Regions from separate parts of the Kitasatospora sp. NPDC051170 genome, predicted to be linked through region 3. Evidence: predicted binding sites of a transcription regulator. Region 3 holds the regulator's gene; each other region holds the start of a gene.
The links. Region 3 encodes HrcA, which represses chaperone genes, less so after heat shock. Its sites were predicted from a motif close to TTNGCACTCNGNNNNNCNGAGTGCNAA; they were not measured.

Region 1 (7,332 bases), on a different contig from region 3:
GAAGCGGGCAGCAGGCCCACCAGCGGGTCGTCCAGCAGCGGAGTGACCACCAGATCGGACCAGTCCGTGCCGGCGCTCAGCTGCTGGGCCTCCAGGTTGGCCTCGGCCCGCGCCTCGCGCGGCGTCCCGTGCCCGGCGGAGGAGCCCACCGCGGGGGGCGCGCCCTCCGACTGCGGGTAGCGGAAGGCCAGCGCGATCTCGCACTCCCCACCGCGCAGCATCGCCAGCGACTCCGGCGGCTCCGCCTCGACCAGCGACACCCGCACCCCCGGGTGGCCGTCCCGCAACCGGGCGACGGCCGGCGGCACCAGGGTGGAACTCGCGGTCGGGAAGGACACCAGCCGCACCCGCCCGGCCCGCAGCCCGGCGATGGCGGCCACCTCCTCCTCGGCGGCGGAGAGCCCGGCCAGGATGCCGGTGGCATGCTTGAGCAGGACCTTCCCGGCCTCGCTCAGCTGCATCCCCCGGCCCGAACGGACCACCAGCGGGGTGTCGACGGACTTCTCCAGCGCCTTCATCTGCTGGCTGATGGCGGGCTGGGTGCAGCCCAGTTCGCGCGCGGCGGCGGAGAAGGAGCCGGTGCGGGCGACGGCACGCAGGACGCGCAGATGGCGGGCCTCGATCATGCCTCAGTTATAAGGCAATCTTTGCGTTCTACAAAATTCTCATGATAGTTGAACGCTGAAACACGCCGGAGGCCCGGCCACTTCCCCTCGCGGGGAGCGGCCGGGCCTCCGGTCGAATCAGCCGTTCGGCCTCAGTGGGAGTGGCCGTGGCCGCCGTGCGAGTGACCGGCGTCCGGCTCCTCCTCCTTCTTCTCCACCACGAGGGTCTCGGTGGTGAGCAGCAGGGAGGCGATCGAGGCGGCGTTCTCCAGGGCGGAGCGGGTGACCTTGACCGGGTCGATGACGCCGGCCTTCACCAGGTCGCCGTACTCGCCGGTGGCGGCGTTGAAGCCGAAGCCCGACTCCAGCTCGGCGACCTTGTGGGTGATGACGTAGCCCTCGAGGCCGGCGTTCTGGGCGATCCAGCGCAGCGGCTCGTGCAGCGCCTTGCGGACGACGGCGACACCGGTGGCCTCGTCACCCGACAGGCCCAGGCCGCCGTCCAGCACCTTGGCGGCGTGGACGAGGGAGGCGCCACCACCGGCGACGATGCCCTCCTCGACCGCGGCGCGGGTCGCCGAGATGGCGTCCTCGAGGCGGTGCTTGCGCTCCTTGAGCTCCACCTCGGTGGCGGCGCCGACCTTGATGACGCAGACGCCGCCGGCCAGCTTGGCCAGGCGCTCCTGCAGCTTCTCGCGGTCCCAGTCGGAGTCGGTCGCGGCGATCTCGCCCTTGATCTGGGCGACGCGGCCGGCCACGGCCTCGGTGTCACCGGCGCCGTCGACGACGGTGGTCTCGTCCTTGGTGATGGTCACGCGGCGGGCGGTGCCCAGCACGTCCAGGCCGACCTGGTCGAGCTTGAGGCCGACCTCCTCGGAGATGACCTGACCGCCGGTCAGGACGGCGAGGTCGCCGAGGATCGCCTTGCGGCGGTCACCGAAGCCCGGGGCCTTGACGGCGACGGCGTTGAAGGTGCCACGGATCTTGTTCACGACCAGGGTCGACAGCGCCTCGCCGTCGACGTCCTCGGCGATGATCAGCAGCGGCTTGGAGGCACCGCCCTGCAGGATCTTCTCCAGCAGCGGGAGCAGCTCCTGGATCGAGGAGATCTTGCCCTGGTTGATCAGGATGTACGGGTCCTCGAGGACCGCTTCCTGACGCTCGGCGTCGGTCACGAAGTACGGCGACAGGTAGCCCTTGTCGAACTGCATGCCCTCGGTGAAGTCCAGCTCCACGCCGAAGGTGTTCGACTCCTCGACGGTGATGACACCATCCTTGCCGACCTTGTCGATCGCCTCGGCGATCAGCTCGCCGACCTGGGTGTCCTGCGCGGAGAGGGAGGCGACGGCGGCGACGTCGTCCTTGCCCTCGATCTCGCGGGCGACGGACAGCAGGTGCTCGGAGACGGCGGCGACGGCCTTGTCGATGCCCTTCTTCAGGGCAGCCGGACCGGCACCGGCGGCGACGTTGCGCAGACCCTCGTTGACCAGGGCCTGGGCCAGCACGGTGGCGGTGGTGGTGCCGTCACCCGCGACGTCGTTGGTCTTGGTGGCGACCTCCTTGACGAGCTGCGCGCCAAGGTTCTCGTACGGGTCGTCGAGCTCGACCTCACGGGCGATGGTGACACCGTCGTTGGTGATGGTCGGGGCGCCGAACTTCTTGTCGATGACGACGTTGCGGCCCTTGGGGCCGATGGTCACCTTGACGGTGTCGGCCAGCTTGTTGACACCGCGCTCCAGCGAGCGGCGGGCGTCCTCGTCGAACTGCAGGATCTTCGCCATGTTCCCTATTCCCTCGGGGCTGCGGCCGGTTCGGTGGCCGCCGAACTAGGTGGACCAACGACCACGCCCCGGGCCACCGTCACTGAGGAGGCGATCCGGGGCGGGGCGGTGACGTCTTACTTCTCGATGATCGCGAGGACGTCGCGGGCCGAGAGGACGAGGTACTCCTCGCCCTGGTACTTGACCTCGGTGCCGCCGTACTTCGAGTACAGGACGATGTCACCCACGGCGACGTCGAGCGGCAGACGCTGGCCGTCCTCGAAGCGGCCCGGGCCGACGGCCAGGACGACGCCCTCCTGGGGCTTCTCCTTGGCGGTGTCCGGGATAACCAGGCCGGAGGCCGTGGTGGTCTCGGCGTCGAGCGGCTGGACCACAATGCGGTCCTCGAGCGGCTTGATGGCAACCTTGCTGCTGGTGGTCACGTCCGAGCTCCCCTTCGGAGATTACGGGGTTTTCTAACAGGTAGGGGCGAACCTGCGTGCCTGCCGTCGCGGGGGTCAGACACACGTCTTCGCGTTAGCACTCCCCCAGTGGGGAGTGCCAAGGACGACCATAGGCCCGTGTTAGCACTCAGTCAACCAGAGTGCCAACGGCGCGCCCGCGGAGCCCGAATGACGAATGAGTAGCCGTACTCATGTGCGGGCCTCGGCCGCGCGGCCAGACTCGTGCCATGACCGACACCCCGGCCCGCATCGGCCCGTCCCGGCTCCAGGACGCGGTCCTCGCCCTGCTGGCACTGCCCCTGCTGGGGATCGCGCTCCCGTACGTCGTCTTCTGCATCGTCGCCGCCTTCGGCGACGGCCCCGGCCACGGGGACGACGGCGACGGCCTCATCTGGGCCTTCATGGCCTACGGAATGATCGCCGGCCCCGCCGCCGCCCTGGTCGCGGACATCGTGGTCGCCGTCCGCAGCCACCGCGCCGGCTACCGCTACCTGCCGATCGCCGCCTCGATCTCCCCCTTCGTCGTCCCGGCCGTCTTCTCCTCCGGCATCCTCTGGTGAACGCGGCCCCCGTCCCGGGACCGGCGAGAATGATCCCGTGGACACCGAGAACCTCCAGCCCCTCCTGACCGCCGAGGGTCAGGCCCTGCTCGCCGAGCTGCGCGAGTTCGCGCCCGAGGAGGAGCTGGCGCTGGCCACGCGGCTGCGGCGGGAGCATCCGGCGGAGCTGGTGTCGGCGGCGTTCGGGCAGGCGCGGCTGCGGCAGCGGGCGCGGGCGAAGTTCGGGGCGGACGCCGACCTGATGTACTTCACGCCCAACGGCGTCGAGCAGTCCACCCGGCGCGAGGTCGCCGAGTGGCGGGCCCGGCGCTTCACCGAGCTGGGCGTACGGCGCCTGGCCGACCTCTGCTGCGGGATCGGCGGGGACGTGCTGGCGCTGGCCCGGGCGGGCATCCAGGTGCTGGCCGTGGACCGGGACCCGGCCGCCTGTGCCGCCACGGCGGCCAACGCCGCCGCCCTGGGCCTGGCGGACCTGGTCGAGGTGGTCTGCGCGGACGTCGCCGAGGTGGACGTCACCGGGTACGACGCGGTCTTCACCGACCCGGCCCGGCGCACCGCCCGCGGCCGGGTGTTCGACCCGGAGGCGTACGCCCCGCCGCTGTCCTGGGCGATCGAGGCCGGCCGCAGGACGCCCGTCGGCGCGCTCAAGGTGGCCCCGGGCATCCCCCACGAGGCCGTCCCCGAGGACGCCGAGGCCGAGTGGGTCTCCGACCACGGGGACGTCAAGGAGGCGGTGCTCTGGTTCGGCACCGAGACCACCGGCCCGCACCGCGCCACCCTGCTGCCGCAGGCCGCCAGCCTCACCGGCGGCGACCTGCCCGACCCGCCGGCCGGCCCGGTCGGGCGGTACCTGTACGAGCCGGACGGCGCGGTGATCCGGGCCCACCTGGTCGCCGAGGTGGCGGAGATGGTCGACGGCCGGCTGATCGACCCGAAGATCGCCTACCTGACCTCGGACGCGCTGGTCCCCACCCCGTACGCCCACGCCTTCGAGCTGACCGACGTGCTGCCGTACAACGTCAAGAAGCTCAAGGCGCTGCTGCGCGAGCGCGGCGTCGGCACCGTGGTGATCAAGAAGCGCGGCATGGCGATCACCCCGGAGGAGCTGCGCCGCCAGCTCAAGCCCTCCGGGCCGAACAGCGTCACGGTGATCCTCAGCCGCACCGACGACGGGCCGCTGATGATGCTCGGGCAGCCGGTGTAGCTACGAGGCGGGCGCCTGGATGTAGTCCTCCAGCCGGGCCACCGAGAAGCCCTGCTCCTGGATGCGGGCCAGCAGCTCGCCGAACATCTGGGTCATCGTGGAGCCCTTGAGCTCCTTGGGGCCGCGGAAGTGCGCCAGGATGATGTCGCCCGCCTTGAGCTTGTCCCCCGACTGGTACTGCATGTCGTGGATCTGCATCGACTCGCGCCACAGCACGATCGCGCGCGGGCCGCACTGCTGCACCGAGTTGTTGAGGGTCGGGGTGTTGGCGCCGTCGCCGAAGGGCGGGCGGAACAGCAGCGGGGCGGTGCCGTACTGCTGGGTGAGCGCGGACTGCGCGTCGCAGACCTCGGACTTCTGCTTCTCCGGGGAGATCTTGCTCATCACCGGGTGGTCCACGGTGTGGTTCTGGATGTGGTTGCCCAGCGCCTGGAGCGGCTTGAAGTAGCCGTAGTCGTTCTTGACGATGTCCCGGGTCAGGAACATCGAGATCGGCACCTTCAGTTCGGTGAGCATCTCGACGAACTTCGGGTCCTTCTCGGCGCCGTCGTCGATGGTGATGAAGACGACCTTGTCGGTGGTCTTCACGTCGCTGAACACCGGGACGGTGCCGGTCTTCTCCAGCTTGATCGGCTTGTCGGCGGGCGGCGCGGGGGCCGGGGCGAGCGGCTTGAGGTTCCACTTCGCCCAGGCCGCGGCGTCGCCCCCGGCCGGGGCGGCGCCCGGCGTGGTGGCGGCGCCGGTCGGCGCGGCGGTGCCGGCGGGATTCGGCGCGGCCGCCCCCGCCGAGGTGGCGACCGGGGCCGCGCCGCCGTCGCCGCCTCCGCTGCCGCACGCGGTGGCGAAGGCCAGCACGGCCACCGCTCCGGCCGCGTACGCCCTGGTCCTGCTCCGGCCCCTGCTCAGCCCGTCCCTGTTCACCCGCACCGCGCTCCCGGCTCCGTCCAGCTTGCTTGCTCTCAGCTATGCACGTTGACTTCCGCTCCCTGGGCTAGCGCCCGGGGATTCCTGCCACGGCCGGGTTGGCCGTCTCGGCGGGTTCCTGCTTCTTCACGCTGTGCCGGGACGAATCCCGGTCTTACCTTCGCTCGGCAGGCTGTCACCGCCAGTCCGGCGGCCTTGGCGATGTTGACGGCGGCGTTCACGTCCCGGTCCAGCCGCGCCCCGCACGCGGCGCACTGCCACACGCGCACGTGCAGGGGCTTGGGGCCGTCCTTGACGCCGCAGCAGGAACACACCTGGGAGGTCGGCTCGAACCGGCCGATCCGTACCAGGGAGCGACCGAATTTGACGGCCTTGTACTCCAGCATCGAGACGAACGCCGACCATCCGGCGTCGTGCACGGACTTAGCCAGCCTCGTTCGGGCGAGTGCCTTCACCGCCAGGTTCTCCACGGCCACGGCTTGGTTGTCGCGCATGAGCCGGGTGGAGAGCTGGTGGTGGAAATCGCGCCGGGCGTCGGCCACCCGTGCGTGGGCGCGGGCGACCTTCGCCCGCGCCTTCTCCCGGTTCCTGCTGCCCTTCTCCTTGCGGGCGAGGGAGCGCTGGGCACGCTTGAGGCGCTTCTCGGCCCGGCGCAGGAACCGCGGGCTGTTGATCTTCGTACCGTCCGAGAGGACGGCGAAGTGCCCGAGCCCGAGGTCGAGGCCGATCACCGGCTCGACCTCGGGCAGAACCGTCGGCTTGGTCTCCACGACGAACGAAGCAAAGTACCGGCCCGCACTGTCCTTGACCACCGTCACCGAGGACGGCACCGACGGCAACGCGCGGGACCACTTCACCCGCACCTCACCGATCTTCGGCAAGGACAGATCCCCACCCGGAGTGATCCTCCACCGGGCATTCGCCGTGAACCGGATCGCCTGCCGGGTGTCCCTCTTCGACTTGAACCGCGGGGGTCCCATCTTCGAGCCTCCGCCCTTCAACCCATCGAGGAAGTTCCGGTAGGCGGCCTCCAGGTCCCGCAGTGATTGCTGCAACACCACCGACGACACTTCGGAGAGCCAGGCCCGCTCCGGCGTCGCCTTCGAGGCAGTGAGCTTCCTGGACAGTTCACCGGAGGTGACGAACGGCAGCCCAGCGGCACGCGCATCCTCGCGGACGCGAAGCGCGTCGTTGAAGACCACCCGCGCACACCCGAATGCCCTCGCCAGCGCGCAGCGCTGAGGTCCGTTCGGATACACGCGAAACGAGTACCGAAGCTGCACGACGACCAACCTACCGGGTGTTACTGACACCACAGCGCGGAGACGGCAAACGTGCATGTCAGAGCGGGGTCCAGGATCGCTTCACCATCGGGCTGAGGCCCGATGGTGAAGCGATCGGTCCCGGTAGCCAGCAGCCCGGTGGCGTTTCCGAACCCCGCTACTCGACGTGCTCGCTGCTGAAGGACCAGCGGTGCACCGGGCGCCCGAGCAGGTCCTCCGGCGGGTCCGGGACGGGCACGGGCTCGCCGCTCCACCAGGCGATCAGCAGCACGCGCTCACCGGGGGCGGAGAGCAGCTCCAGCCGTTCGAGCCCCACCGCGCCGCGCAGCGCGGGCAGGGCGGACTCCCGTGCCCAGGCGGCGAGTTCGGGCCCGCGCCCGGCCGCCGCCCGGGCCTCCCACATCGCGGCGAGGGTCATGCCGCGCCGCCGCCGAGGGCGTCGTACGCCTGGTCGTGGAAGTGGCCGTGCTCCAGGTGCGCGGCGGGCACGTGGACGTCCGTCACCGGCAGCGAGGAGTCCGCTGACAGGTCG
Region 2 (7,332 bases), on a different contig from region 3:
GGGGAAGATGAGGAGAGAGGCTCCGCCATCATGGCCATCGACGTTGCCGCACCTACCCCCAGCCTCCGGCCGGAGGTACCCCCGACCGTGGACCTCGGCCCCGCCGCCGCCCTGTCCTGTCGGGAGTGCGGAACCCGCTTCCCGCTCGGCCCCAGCTTCGCCTGCCTGGAGTGCTTCGGGCCGCTGGAGATCGCGTACGAGTTCGGCAGCGAGGGCGCCGAGGAGCTGCGCAAGCGGATCGAGGCCGGGCCCGCGTCCATCTGGCGCTACGCGCCGCTGCTGCCGGTGCCGGCCGACGTCGCCTCCAAGCCGAACCTGAACCCGGGGTGGACCCCGCTGGTGAAGGCGGACAACCTGGGCCGCGAGCTCGGGTTCACCGCGCAGCTGCACGTCAAGGACGACTCCGGCAACCCGACGCACTCGTTCAAGGACCGCGTGGTCGCCTGCGCGATCGAGGCGGCGCGGGCCTTCGGGTACACCACGCTGTCCTGCTCCTCGACCGGCAACCTGGCCGGTGCGGTGGGCGCGGCGGCGGCCCGGGCGGGCTTCCGGTCCTGCGTGTTCATCCCGCACGACCTGGAGCAGGGCAAGGTCGTGATGGCCGGGGTGTACGGCGGCGAGCTCGTCGGCATCGAGGGCAACTACGACGACGTGAACCGCTTCTGCTCGGAGCTCATCGGGGACCCGGCCGGCGAGGGCTGGGGCTTCGTGAACGTCAACCTGCGGCCGTACTACGGCGAGGGGTCCAAGACGCTGGCGTACGAGATCTGCGAGCAGCTCGGCTGGCGGCTGCCGGAGCAGATCGTCATCCCGGTCGCCTCGGGCTCGCAGCTGACGAAGATCGACAAGGGGCTGCAGGAGCTGATCAAGCTCGGCCTCGTGGAGGACCGGCCGTACCGGATCTTCGGTGCGCAGGCCGAGGGCTGCTCCCCGGTGTCCACGGCGTTCAAGGACGGCCGTGACGTGATCCGGCCGGTCAAGCCGGACACCATCGCCAAGTCGCTGGCCATCGGCAACCCGGCGGACGGCCCGTACGTGCTGGACATCGCCCGCCGCACCGGCGGCGCCGTCGAGGACGTGACGGACGCGGAGGTCGTGGAGGCGATCCGGCTGCTGGCCCGTACGGAGGGGATCTTCGCCGAGACCGCGGGCGGCGTGACCGTCGGCGTGCTCAAGAAGTTGGTCGAGACCGGGCAGCTGGACCCGGCCAAGGAGACCGTCGCGATCAACACCGGCGACGGCCTCAAGACGCTGGACGCCGTCTCCGACGCCGGGATGACCGCCGTCATCCGCCCCACCCTGGCGTCCTTCCGCGACGCCGGCCTCGCGTCCGCCTGAACCACCCGATAGGAGAGCCATGAGCGCGAACGTCCGCATCCCCACCATCCTGCGCACCTACACCGGCGGCGCCGCCGAGGTGAGCGCCGAGGGCGCCACCCTGGGCGAGGTCGTCGCCGACCTGGAGAAGAACCACCCGGGCATCGCGGCCCGCATCCTGGACGACACCGGCAAGCTGCGCCGTTTCGTGAACGTGTACGTGAACGACGACGACGTGCGTTTCGCCGAGGGACTGGCGACCGGGATCAAGGACGGCGCGAGCGTCTCGATCATTCCGGCGGTCGCCGGAGGCTGCTGACCCGCAAGGGTCCGGCAAGGGCTCGGCAAGGGCTTGAAACGGCCGTTCACGCGTGCGGAATTCGATTCTCCGCATGTGTGGACGGCCCTTGCATTTCGGCGGGAATATTTCCTGGTCGAGTGGGAGTAGAGTGTGGCTCGGTTGGGAACGAGGTTCCTTTTCCGATTCGCCGGACGGGGTCCGGCCGCTGAGACCGGCCCGGGGCAGGGGCCGTGAAACATGTCAGGCAGATGTCAGAATTCCGGTGGCGGATTGGGGTAATTCGTCCGCTGTGTCCGGGCTGAAATGCCGATTTCCTCCAGGTTCGCTCGGGATTGTCCCTTGACGCTGCGTCGGAATTCCCGGCGATTGGCTCTGTTGCAGAGGGCGTCGATCCGGATACATTCAGCCGCGGTCGACGTAATCGCCTCGCCCGGCGTACCACGGCGGCCGCGGCTGCGCCCAGGGGGGGTTCCCCGGGCCGGCCTACCAGAACCGGGCCCGCGACCTGCGGGCGCGTGAAGGGCCAGCACAGCACTAGGGGAGTTCGGAATGGCTCAGGGCACCGTCAAGTGGTTCAACGCGGAGAAGGGCTACGGCTTCATCGCGGTCGACGGTGGTGCGGACGTCTTCGTCCACTACAGCGCGATCCAGATGGACGGCTACCGCACCCTCGAGGAGGGCCAGCGGGTCGAGTTCGAGATCTCCCAGGGACAGAAGGGCCCGCAGGCGGACATGGTTCGCGCGGCGGTCTGACCTTCCGGCTCCAGGAGCTCGTCGCGGCCCACGGCTGGTGACCACTCGCTTCTTCGGCGGGCCCGTACGACGACAGTCGTACGGGCCCGTTCGCGTGTCCGGGGCTTGCACTCGACCACCCGGAGTGCTAATCATTGGCGTTAGCACTCAGAGCTTGAGAGTGATAAGCGGACCGGGTCGGTGAGGTCCCGGGGAGCGCAGGGGAATGGACCTGCGCGACCAGGACCGTCCGTCGCGGGCACCCCTTGGTCCGAGCAGTCGACCGTGTCCCGGAGGACCACTTCTGATGGCCAAGATCATCGCCTTTGATGAGGAAGCTCGCCGCGGCCTCGAGCGTGGCATGAACCAGCTCGCCGACGCGGTGAAGGTCACGCTCGGCCCCAAGGGCCGCAACGTCGTGCTGGAGAAGAAGTGGGGCGCCCCCACGATCACCAACGACGGTGTCTCCATCGCCAAGGAGATCGAGCTCGAGGACCCGTACGAGAAGATCGGTGCGGAGCTCGTCAAGGAGGTCGCCAAGAAGACGGACGACGTCGCTGGTGACGGCACCACCACCGCCACCGTGCTCGCCCAGGCCCTGGTTCGCGAGGGTCTGCGCAACGTCGCCGCCGGCGCCAACCCGATGGCCCTGAAGCGCGGTATCGAGAAGGCCGTCGCCGCCGTCTCGGACCAGCTGCTGGCCCAGGCCAAGGACGTGGAGACCAAGGAGCAGATCGCCTCCACCGCCTCCATCTCGGCCGCCGACACCCAGATCGGCGAGCTCATCGCCGAGGCCATGGACAAGGTCGGCAAGGAAGGCGTCATCACCGTCGAGGAGAGCAACACCTTCGGTCTGGAGCTCGAGCTCACCGAGGGCATGCGCTTCGACAAGGGCTACATCTCCGCCTACTTCGCGACCGACCTGGAGCGCATGGAGGCGACGTTCGAGGACCCGTACATCCTCATCGCCAACTCCAAGATCGGCTCGGTCAAGGACCTGCTCCCGCTGCTGGAGAAGGTCATGCAGAGCGGCAAGCCGCTCGTCATCATCGCCGAGGACGTCGAGGGCGAGGCCCTGTCGACCCTGGTCGTGAACAAGATCCGCGGCACCTTCAAGTCCGTCGCCGTCAAGGCCCCGGGCTTCGGTGACCGCCGCAAGGCCATGCTCGGCGACATCGCCATCCTCACCGGTGGCACCGTGATCTCCGAGGAGGTCGGCCTCAAGCTGGAGAACGCCGGTCTCGACCTGCTGGGCACCGCCCGCAAGGTGGTCATCACCAAGGACGAGACCACCATCGTCGACGGTGGCGGCGACAGCGACCAGGTCGCCGGCCGCGTGAACCAGATCCGTGCCGAGATCGAGAACAGCGACTCGGACTACGACCGCGAGAAGCTCCAGGAGCGCCTCGCCAAGCTGGCCGGCGGCGTGGCCGTCATCAAGGCCGGCGCGGCCACCGAGGTGGAGCTCAAGGAGCGCAAGCACCGCATCGAGGACGCCGTCCGCAACGCCAAGGCCGCCGTCGAGGAGGGCATCGTCGCCGGTGGTGGCGTCGCGCTGCTGCAGGCCGGTGTCGCGTTCGACAAGCTGGAGCTGGAGGGCGACGAGGCCACCGGTGCCAACATCGTCAAGGTCGCGCTCGAGGCCCCGATCAAGCAGATCGCGACCAACGCCGGCCTCGAGGGTGGCGTCGTGGTGGAGAAGGTGCGCAACCTCCCCGCCGGTCACGGCCTGAACGCCGCCACCAACGAGTACGTCGACCTGGTCGCCGCGGGCATCATCGACCCGGCCAAGGTCACGCGCTCCGCGCTGCAGAACGCCGCCTCCATCGCGGCGCTGTTCCTCACCACCGAGGCCGTCATCGCCGACAAGCCGGAGAAGGCCGCCGCGGCCGCCGGCGGCGGCATGCCGGGCGGTGACATGGACTTCTGATCCTCACGGATCGGTTGGTTCCTCGTTCGCGTGGGCGGTTCCCTTCGGGGGGCCGCCCACGCGGCGTTTTCGGGGTTGCCGTCCTGGGGCGGAGAATGGGCGGATGGCTTCCGACGACATCGAGACCGCCCTGCACGACGCCCGGGCGCTGATCCTGGCCGACCTCACCGCGCGGGACGTGGCGGACGCCGCCGTCGTCTCGCTGGTGGAGGAGGCCGTGGCCCACCGCCGGTGGTGGCTGGCGCAGTGGCCGGACGGCACCGAGTACGTGCTCGGGCTGGTCGCCCAGGACGTGCAGGACGCGCTGCTGGAGGCGTACGGGCGGTGGCCGCTGTGCACCGTCTGCGCCGAGGACGGGGACCCCCACGCGCTGGGTGTGGAGCCGGAGTTGGGCCCCGAGCCGCACTGGGTGTGCGGCAAGCGGGGCGAAGTCGTCGCGGCGGTGGGCGCGTTGCGTTAGAGCGTGGCTTTCGGCACGCCCTGGAGCGTCGCCAACTCGGCCTGGAGGTTGGCGCGGGCGGGCTGCTCCAGGCGGGCGCTCGCGGCGGGGGTGCGGAAGAGCGCTGGAAGCGCCAGGAGGGCGCGCAGGACGGCCGCGCGCCCGGCACGGAAGTCCGGCTCGGGGACGAAGCCGTACTCCTCGCGGACGGCCGCCGCGTAGGCCCCGTACGCCTCGGGGGAGCCGCCGAGGACGGCGAGGTCGGCGTCGCAGAGCACCTCGCCGTCGCGGTCGCCCGGGGCCGGGGCGTGGGTGACGGTGAGCAGGACGAGGCGCTCGACCTCGGCGACGCGTCCGGCGGGCAGGCCCGCCCCGGTCAGCGCGCGGTGGGCCAGGGCGGCGCTGCGCTCCTCGTTCTCGGTGCGGTCGGGCCGGTGGACGGCGTCGTGGAACCAGGCGGCGAGGCGGACGGCGTCCGCGTCGGCGGCGTGCGCGGCGAGGTCGTCGACGTGCCGCAGGACGGCGCGCAGGTGGTCGACGCCGTGGTAGCGGCGCTGCGGCTCGGACCAGCGGCGCAGCAGCTCCCGCCCGTACGGCTCGGGGTCGACGGCGGCGCCGCAGCGGGTCAGCAGGGCGGTCCAGGCGGTGAGCAGGTCCTCGGTCGTGCGCTCGTTCATGCGCTCATTGTTCGCGGGGCGGTGGGCTCTGGACAGATATGCCGTTCGGCGATATATGTAGTCGTATGACAGAACGCTCCATGCAGGAGCCGACGCTGCTGCTGCTCACCGCCCTGGCCGACGCCCCCAGGCACGGCTACGCGCTCATCCAGGAGGTCGCCGCGATCTCGGACGGCCGGGTGAAGATGCGCACCGGCACCCTGTACGGCGCCCTCGACCGGCTGCTCCAGCAGGGCCTGATCGAGGTCGCCGCGGAGGAGGTCGTCGACGGCCGGGCCCGGCGCAGCTACGCGCTGACGGCCACCGGCCGGGCGGCGCTGGCCTCCGAGGCGGAGCGGCTGCGGGCGGTGGCCACCGAGGCGGAGCGCCGCCTCTCCAAGGTCCGGTCGATGCTGTGGGGCGGGGCCGACGCGAAGGGCGCGTCCACGGCAGGGGGGAGTGCGACATGACCACACCGACGATCGGTGCGCCCTCGGCGCCCTCGGGTGCGCTGCGGGCCGTGCTCCAGCTCTACCCGGCCGGGTACCGGCGGGAGCGGGGCGAGGAGCTGGCCGCCGTCTTCGCCGACAGCACGGCGCGGGCCGGGCGCTCCGCCGTGGCCCGGGAGGTGTTCGACCTGGCGCTGTACGGCCTGCGGGTGCGCGCCGGGCTGACGGGCTCCACGGCGGCGGGCCGGCTGCTGGCGCTGGTCGCGCCGATGATCGCCGGGGCGGTGGCCGGGGCGGCGCTGGTGCCCTGGCTGGCCGCGCCGGACCGGGTGACCTTCCTGCTCAGCTGGAACCACTCGCTCTCCGCCTACGCGGAGGTGTTCTTCCAGCCGGTGGGCGCCATGCTGCTCGTGGTGGCGGCGACGCTGGGCCGGTGGACGGCGGCGCGCGGGCTGGCCCTGTTCCTCGGTGTGATGGCGCTGGGCGAGCTGGGCGGGGCCTTCGTCGACTCGCACTTCGACGACGTCTGGTGGCCGGGGTACATCGGGATGGCCACGCTGCCGTTCGTGTTCGCCGCGCTGCTGCTGCTCGCGGCGCCGACCGACCTGCTGCCCAGGCCCTCCCTGCGGGCGGGCGGCCTGGTGCTGGCCTCGGTGGCCTCGGGTGGGCTGCTGGCGGCCGTCCAGAGCTGGGACGACACGGGCTTCCCGGTGGACCGGCAGTGGTTCGTGCTGATGCTGGTCGCCCCGCTGGTGCTGACCCTGACCGCGCTGCGCGGGAGGGCCGTCCCGGCCGCGGTGGGCGTGGCGGTGCTGGCGCTGACCGGGCCGGGCAGCCTGTTCAACATCTGGCGCGAGTCGGGTGGGATCTCGCACCTGATGTCGACGGCGGTGCCGGTGGCGATCCTGCTGGCGATGGCGGCGCTGGCGGTGTACGGGTTGCGGCGGCGGCCCGGGCAGGTGCGTGCCTGATCAGTCCGGGCGCCCGATCGTTCGGTCGCCGTACGCGTGAGCGAGCCCCCGGCCGGGTGCCGGGGGCTCGCCGCGTTCCGTGCGATGTGGCAGGCTGTCTGATATGTCTAGACCAATTTTCGAAGTCATCGCGCTGACGCCCCAGGACGCCCAGGCCGCCGAGTCGGGCGGCGCCGACCGGCTCGAACTGGTCACCGACATGGCCGCCGACGGGCTCACCCCGTCCGTCGAGGACTTCGCCCGGATCCGGGCCGCCGTCGCGATCCCGCTGCGGGTGATGCTCCGCATCCGGGACGGCTTCGCCCCCGGCGACCTGGACGAGCTGTGCGCCCGGGCCGCCGCGCTGCGGGCCGAGGGCGCCGAGGAGTTCGTCCTCGGGTTCCTCGACGCCGAGGGCGCCGTCGACCTGGCCGCCACCACGGCCGTCGCCGAGGCCGTGGCCGGCTGCCGCTGGACCTTCCACCGGGCGATCGACCACAGCGCCGACCGGGCCGCCCTCCGGGCCGCCGTGTCCGGCCTGCCGGGCCTGGACACCTT
Region 3 (7,332 bases):
GGCGGGCACCTCAGGGGCGGGGGCCTGGTTCTTCCACGGCGGGGTGAGGTCTGGTCCGTACTGGCGGCTGCGCATGGGCGCGAGTCTACGGACGGTCAGCCGTGTGGGAGAGTACGGGCGATCATGAGTCCTGGGGGTGGGGGATCGGTGCGCGGACGTCACGGCGCGGTGGTGGGGATCGTTCTGGCGGTGCTCGGAGCGTCGGCCTGTACGGCCGAGAAGGCCGAGAGGCCGAAGGAGGCATCTCGGGCGCCTGCGCCGAAGAGCCTGCGCGAGGGTTTGCTGACCCAGGACGGGCTGCCCGAGGGGTTCAAGCTGGGCCGGGTGCTGGTCGACCCGACGTCGACCGCCGCCGCGGGCACGCCCACCGCCATCGCCGACCTGCGGTGCGACGAGCTCGAGGTCGACGAGTTCGTGACTACGCACGCCCCGCCTGTGGAGTACGTGGCGGCGGACCTGGAACGGACATCTGCCGACGCCGAGGACATGGGCTGGTTCGGCCGGGAGTCGCTCGACCGTTACGCGCCCGGCCGGGCGGCCGAGGTGATGGATGCCATCCGCGCAACCGCGCAGCGCTGCGGCTCCTACCTGACCACGTTCACGGACGGCACGAAGGTCCAGGAGACCGCCTCCGTCGCACCGGCCGGGGTGCCGGCCGACGACAGCTTCCTGATCCACTTCACGTCGACCTTCCCCGGCGACTCGAAGCCGTTCGAGGAGGTCAGCGGCTTCGCCCGCCTGGGCGATGTGGTCCTCGTGGTGAAGCAGGCGCCCGACCAGAAGCCGCCCACGGACTCGCAGAAGGTCCTCGCCGCCGCCGTCAAGGCGTACGTCACAGCCCCGGCGCGCCCCACAGCGGGAACCACCGGCTGAGGTCCTTCTCCAGCCGCAGGTCGTTGCCGAGCATCGCGTTGATCTGGAGCTCCAGCGGGCTGTTGCGCCGTTCCCCGCCGCCGGGCATCGGCGCGAACGGGTAGAAGGTGCCGCGCTTGTAGAGGTAGACCAGGGCCAGCGACTGCCCCTCGGCGTTGCGGAAGCCCACGAGGGAGCAGAGCAGCTGCGGGCCGAAACCGTTGGCCTCCAGCTCGCTGTTGACGGCGTGCAGGTCGTTGACCAGCTCGGGGAGTTCCTCGGGCTTGTGGCTCGCCAGCAGCCAGGAGTAGCCGTAGCCGTCCTTGGACGCCTCCACGGGAACCCCACCCCGCTCGGTGTCGGCGTCGAGCAGCGCCCGGACCTGTTGTTCGACCTGGACGAAGGCCGCGCCCTCGACGGCGGCGAAGCAGACGGAGCCGAGCCCCGTGGGCAGGAACCCGGCGCCGGCCTCCAGGGTGAGGGCGGCGGAGGGGACGCCGAAGAGCTGGTCGAGGTCGGGTTTGACGGGCTTGGTGCGGCCGAACAGGGTGTCCAGGAATCCCACGACGGTCCTTTCCGGGTCGAGAAAGAGGGCTCAGCGCCCGAGCTGCTCGGAGATCTTCGCCAGCTGTTCCAGCCGCTTCTCCAGCGACGGGTGGGTGGAGAGCAGCTGCGAGGCGGTCTCCTTGGCGCTGAGCGCGGGGGCGAAGTAGAAGGCGTTGTAGGGCTGCGCCTGGCGCAGGTCCTTGGTGGGGATGGCCGCGATCTGCCCGGTGACCTTGGTGAGGGCGGAGGCGAGGGCGCTGGGCCGGCCGGTGAGCTGGGCGGCGGCGCGGTCGGCGGCGAGTTCGCGGTAGCGGGAGAGGAGCCGGGTGAGCAGGAAGCTGATGGCGTAGACGACCATCGACACCAGGGGGATGACCAGGGCCGCGATGGCCGCGTTCTGGTCGTTGTTGTTGCGCCCGCCGCCCATGAAGCCGCCGTACATGGCGATCCTGGTCATGGCTCCGGCGAGCACGCCGAGGAATCCGGCGACGGTCATGACCGCGACGTCGCGGTGGGCGACGTGGGAGAGCTCGTGGGCGAGGACGCCCTCGAGTTCCTCGGGTTCGAGCCGGCGCAGCAGCCCGGTGGTGACGCAGACCACCGCCTTCTGCGGGTTGCGTCCGGTGGCGAAGGCGTTGGGCATGTCGTTGTCGGCGACCGCCACGCGGGGTTTGGGCATGTCGGCCAGCGCGCAGAGCCGGTCGATCGTGCCGTGCAGTTGGGGGTACTGTTCGGGGCTCACCGGGTGGGCGCCCATGGCCCGTTCGGTGATCTTGTCGCTGAACCAGAACTGGGCCACGAACAGCCCGCCGGAGATCAGGACGATCAGCGGCCAGGCCCCGCGCAGCAGCACGATCAGCAGGCCTGTGAAACCGACGTACAGCAGCCCGATCACGAACATCGTCGCCACCATGCGGCCGGTCAGGCCGCGGTCCGGCGCGAAACGGGTGTGCTGGCCCGAGCTCGACATCGCTTGCTCCTCCATTCGCCGTCGCTTTCGATGCTGCCACCCGGACGGCCCCGGGGCACCACCCCCGCGCCGGGAGTTCCGGGACGGAGGGTGCGGGCCCGGAACTGCGGGCAGGATCACCCCGGGTGGGCCGTTCCTGGGGGAAGGCCCGGGCCTTACACTGGCAGGTACGGTTCTGGCACTCGTGTGCGCAGAGTGCCAGGGTCGGGGCTCTCCGAGAGCGGCCTCGAGGATCGCGACAGGCATCGAAACAGGGACACGGACGGACAACGTGCGAAGAGGGAGGTGCGTGCCCCATGGCCGGTGAGGTCCGCCAGCTGGACGAACGCAAGCTGGCCGTGCTGCGCGCCATCGTCCAGGACTACGTGGGTACCGAGGAGCCGGTCGGCTCCAAGGCCCTGGTGGAACGGCACAACCTCGGCGTGTCCCCGGCGACGGTGCGCAACGACATGGCGGCGCTGGAGGAGGAGGGGTACATCCACCAGCCGCACACCAGCGCGGGGCGCATCCCCACCGACAAGGGCTACCGCCTGTTCGTGGACCGCCTCGCCGAGGTGAAGCCGATGAGCGCCCCCGAGCGCCGGGCGATCCGGCACTTCCTGGACGGCGCCGTCGACCTGGACGACGTGGTCGCCCGTACGGTGCGCCTGCTCGCCCAGCTCACCCGGCAGGTCGCCGTGGTGCAGTACCCCTCGCTGACCCGCTCCACCGTGCGGCACATCGAGCTGGTGGCCCTGGCCCCGGCGAAGGTGATGCTCGTGCTGATCACCAACACCGGCCGGGTCGAGCAGCGGATGGTCGACTGCCCGGGCACGGTCGGCGAGACGGTTCTCGCGGACCTGCGGGCCCGGATCAACGCGCGGGCCGCCGGCCAGCGGCTGCCGGACGTGCCGGGGCTCCTGGAGGAGCTGCCGGCGGGGTTCGAGCAGCCGGACCGGCCGACGGTCACCACCGTCCTGGCGACGCTGTTCGAGGCGCTCGCCGAGCAGAACGAGGAGCGGATCATGCTGGCCGGCACGGCCAACCTGACCCGCTTCGGGCACGACTTCCCGCTGACCATCCAGCCGGTGCTGGAAGCCCTGGAGGAGCAGGTGATCCTGCTCCGCCTCCTGGGTGAGACCGCGGACGCGGGGATGACGGTCCGGATCGGCCGCGAGATCGCGTACGAGGGGCTGAATTCCACCTCGGTCGTGTCGGTCGGTTACGGTTCGGGCGACGAGAGCGTGGCCAAACTGGGGGTGATCGGTCCGACCCGGATGGACTACCCGGGCACAATGGGGGCGGTGCGAGCGGTGGCACGGTACGTGGGTCAGATCCTGGCCGAGTCGTAGCAAACCCCCGTCAGACGGCTGACGGGTCCGATCGCAGCACTACTACAGGCGGAACAAGCGGAGCATTTGGTGGCCACGGACTACTACGCGGTACTCGGCGTCCGACGGGATGCGGGGCAGGACGAGATCAAGAAGGCGTTCCGGCGCCTGGCACGCGAACTGCACCCGGACGTCAACCCGGACCCGAAGACGCAGGAGCGGTTCAAGGAGATCAACGCCGCCTACGAGGTGCTCTCCGATCCGCAGAAGCGCCAGGTCTACGACCTCGGCGGGGACCCGTTGTCCCCGGGCGGCGGTGGAGCGGGCTTCGGCGCGGGCGCGGCGGGCTTCGGCTTCTCCGACATCATGGACGCCTTCTTCGGCGCCGCGGCGGGCCAGCGCGGCCCGCGTTCGCGCACCCGCCGGGGCCAGGACGCCATGATCCGGCTGGAGATCACCCTGGAGGAGGCCGCGTTCGGCACCACCAAGGAGCTCCAGGTCGACACGGCCGTCACCTGCACCACGTGCAGCGGCGAGGGCGCGGCCCCCGGCACCTCGGCGCAGACCTGTGACATGTGTCGCGGCAAGGGCGAGGTCTCGCAGGTCACCCGGTCCTTCCTGGGCCAGGTCATGACCTCCCGCCCCTGCCCGCAGTGCCAGGGCTTCGGCACGGTCGTGCCGACCCCGTGCCCGGAGTGTGCCGGCGACGGCCGCGTGCGCGCCCGGCGCACCCTGACCGTCAAGATCCCGGCCGGTGTCGACAACGGCACCCGCATCCAGCTGGCCGGCGAGGGCGAGGTCGGCCCCGGCGGCGGCCCGGCCGGCGACCTGTACGTGGAGATCGCCGAGACCACCCACACGGTGTTCCAGCGGCGCGGCGACGACCTGCACTGCACCGTCACCATCCCGATGACGGCCGCCTCGCTCGGCACCCAGGTGCCGCTGCAGACCCTGGACGGCCTGGAGGAGGTCGACATCCGGCCCGGCACCCAGTCCGGCCAGTCGATCCCGCTGCACGGGCGGGGCATCACCCACCTGCGCGGCGGCGGCCGGGGCGACCTGATAGTGCACGTCGAGGTGCAGACGCCCACCAAGCTCGACCCCGAGCAGGAGGATCTGCTGCGCCGCCTCGCGGTGCTGCGCGGCGAGGAGCGGCCCTCCGGGCAGTTCGCGCCGGGCCAGCAGGGGCTGTTCTCGCGCCTCAAGGACGCCTTCAACGGCCGTTAGTCCAGCTGCGTGAGGGGTGCCGGGGAGGGATTCCCCGGCACCCCTTCCGTGTCCCCACCCATCCGGAGGTACCCCCGCCATGACCGCCCCCGTCTTCGTCGTCGAGACCGAGCGGATCGCCGCCGCCGCGCCCGGCGCGCTGGTACGCCTGGACGGGCCCGAGGGGCGGCACGCGGCGGCGGTGAAGCGGCTGACGGCCGGTGAGGCCGTCACCCTGGCGGACGGGCTGGGCCTGGGCGTGGACGGCACCGTCGCCGAGGTGCACGGCAAGGACGCGATCGACGTGGCCGTGGCCGCCGTGCGCCGCGAGGAGCGGCCGGCGCCGCGCATCGTCGTCGTCCAGGCGCTGCCCAAGGGGGACCGGGGCGAGCTGGCGGTGGAGACCATGACCGAGGTCGGCGTGGACGCGGTGATCCCCTGGGCGGCCTCGCGCTGCATCACCCAGTGGAAGGGCGAGCGCGGCGCCAAGGCGCTCGCCAAGTGGCGGGCCACCGCCCGGGAGGCGGGCAAGCAGTCCCGCCGGCTGCGCTTCCCCGAGGTGGGGGACCTGATGACCACCCGGCAGCTGCTGCCCGTCCTGCGGGAGGCCGCGTTCGCCGCGGTGCTGCACGAGGAGGGCGCCGAGCCGCTGGCGTCGGCCGCCCTGCCCGAGGGCGGGGACGTGGTGCTGGTGGTCGGGCCGGAGGGCGGGGTCTCCCCGGAGGAGCTGGCGGCCTTCGCCGAGGCGGGCGCGAAGCCGTACCGGCTGGGGTCCTCCGTGCTGCGCACCTCCACCGCCGGGGTGGCGGCGGGCGCGCTGCTGCTGGGGCGTACCGGCCGCTGGTCGTGAGCTCCATCTGATTTTTTGGCGGCAAACCGAGCTCCTCGGCCCGGGCGGCTGCCTAGGCTGGCCGGGTGACGGACTCCCTGAGCACCCCCGCGGGCGCCTATCCGCGCCACCCCCACCTGCACGGTGACCTGGTCGCCTTCGTCGCCGAGGACGACCTCTGGCTCGCCCCGCTCGACGGCGGCCGGGCCTGGCGGCTGACGGCCGACCACCTGCCGGTCCACCACCCCCGCTTCTCCCCGGACGGGAGCCGGCTGGCCTTCTCCTCCACCCGGGACGGCGCCCCCGAGGTGCACGTGCTGCCGGTGGAGGGCGGGCCCTCGCGGCGGCTCACCCACTGGGGCAGCGACCAGACCCGGGTGCAGGGCTGGACGGCGGACGGCCGCCCGATCGCCTCCACCTCCGCCGGTGAGGCCAGCCTGCGCCGCACCTGGGCGTACGCGGTGCCCCTGGACGGCGGCGAGCCGCAGCGGCTGCCGTACGGGCCGGTCGGCGCCCTGGCCTTCGAGCAGCGGAGCGCGGCCTCCGACGACCAGCGCGCCCGCGTGCTGCTGGCCTCCAACAACCGCGAGCCCGCCCACTGGAAGCGCTACCGCGGCGGCCGGGCGGGCAAGCTGTGGCTCGGCGAGGAGGGCGGCGAGTTCGCCCGCGTCCACGAGGGCCTCGACGGGCAGCTCGACTCCCCGATGTGGGTGGGCGGCCGGATCGCGTTCCTCTCCGACCACGAGGGCGTCTCCGAGCTCTGGTCCAGCCTGCCGGACGGCTCCGACCTGCGCCGCCACACCGCCGACCCGGACGGCTTCTACGCCCGCAACGCCACCACCGACGGCACCCGGGTCGTCTTCCACCGAGCGGGCGAACTCTGGCTGCTGGACGACCTGGACGGCGCCGCCCCGCGCCGCCTGGACCTGCGCCTGGCCGGCCCCCGTACGGGCCGCCGCCGGCGCCCGGTGCCCGCCGCGCACTGGCTGGAGACCGTCGCGCCCGACCGCACCGGCCGCGCCAGCGCCGTCGTGGTGCGCGGCGGCGTCCACTGGCTGACCCACCGCGAGGGCCCGGCCCGGGTGCTGGACGAGACCCCCGGCGTGCGCGGGCGCCTGGCCCGGGTGGTGCCCGGCGAGGACGGCGCCCAGGGCGTGCTGTGGGTCTCCGACGCCGAGGGCGAGGACGCCCTGGAGTTCGCCCCCGCCGTGCAGGGCGCCGAGCGCCGCCGCCTGGCCTCGGGGCAGCTGGGCCGGGTCAACGCGCTGGCCGTCTCCCCGGACGGCAAGCAGGCCGCGATCGGCGTGCACGACGGCCGGGTGTTGCTCGTCGCCCTCGCCGACGGCGCCGTGCACGAGCTGGACCGCAGCCTCGACGGCGAGGTCGACGGTCTGGCGTTCAGCCCGGACTCCGCCTGGCTGGCCTGGTCCCGCCCGGTGCACGGCCTCGGCCCGTACTCGCTGCGCCAGATCGTGCTGGCCAACCTCGCCACCCGAACGGTGAGCGAGGCCACCCAGCAGCGCTTCCACGACTCCTCGCCGGCCTTCACCGCCGACGGCCGCTACCTGGCCTTCCTCTCGGTGCGCAACTTCGACCCGGTGTACGACTCCCACGGCTTC

Region 1: groES (co-chaperone GroES) is a predicted target of HrcA. The motif match lies at 2,950-2,976, and genes of this name have one in related genera.
Region 2: groL (chaperonin GroEL) is a predicted target of HrcA. The motif match lies at 2,476-2,502, and genes of this name have one in related genera.

The regions. Positions count from the first base shown of each region.
Region 1 is NZ_JBITFA010000004.1:418,487-425,818, reverse strand. It holds gene ACIBCA_RS12190 (LysR substrate-binding domain-containing protein) at 1-626, opposite strand, end outside; gene groL (chaperonin GroEL) at 758-2,386, opposite strand; gene groES (co-chaperone GroES) at 2,503-2,808, opposite strand; gene ACIBCA_RS12175 (hypothetical protein) at 3,057-3,389, shown strand; gene ACIBCA_RS12170 (methyltransferase domain-containing protein) at 3,427-4,593, shown strand; gene ACIBCA_RS12165 (polysaccharide deacetylase family protein) at 4,594-5,520, opposite strand; gene ACIBCA_RS12160 (RNA-guided endonuclease InsQ/TnpB family protein) at 5,553-6,857, opposite strand; gene ACIBCA_RS12155 (hypothetical protein) at 6,958-7,218, opposite strand; gene tsaD (tRNA (adenosine(37)-N6)-threonylcarbamoyltransferase complex transferase subunit TsaD) at 7,215-7,332, opposite strand, start outside.
Region 2 is NZ_JBITFA010000013.1:187,439-194,770, reverse strand. It holds SAM riboswitch class I at 1-14, shown strand, start outside; gene thrC (threonine synthase) at 31-1,338, shown strand; gene ACIBCA_RS26315 (ubiquitin-like small modifier protein 1) at 1,358-1,636, shown strand; gene ACIBCA_RS26310 (cold-shock protein) at 2,168-2,371, shown strand; gene groL (chaperonin GroEL) at 2,658-4,280, shown strand; gene ACIBCA_RS26300 (hypothetical protein) at 4,384-4,740, shown strand; gene ACIBCA_RS26295 (hypothetical protein) at 4,737-5,396, opposite strand; gene ACIBCA_RS26290 (PadR family transcriptional regulator) at 5,462-5,845, shown strand; gene ACIBCA_RS26285 (hypothetical protein) at 5,842-6,795, shown strand; gene ACIBCA_RS26280 (copper homeostasis protein CutC) at 6,899-7,332, shown strand, end outside.
Region 3 is NZ_JBITFA010000019.1:16,094-23,425, reverse strand. It holds gene ACIBCA_RS31895 (DUF3097 domain-containing protein) at 1-75, opposite strand, end outside; gene ACIBCA_RS31890 (hypothetical protein) at 148-873, shown strand; gene ACIBCA_RS31885 (hypothetical protein) at 833-1,417, opposite strand; gene htpX (zinc metalloprotease HtpX) at 1,448-2,368, opposite strand; gene hrcA (heat-inducible transcriptional repressor HrcA) at 2,665-3,699, shown strand; gene dnaJ (molecular chaperone DnaJ) at 3,769-4,905, shown strand; gene ACIBCA_RS31865 (16S rRNA (uracil(1498)-N(3))-methyltransferase) at 4,985-5,734, shown strand; gene ACIBCA_RS31860 (PDZ domain-containing protein) at 5,800-7,332, shown strand, end outside.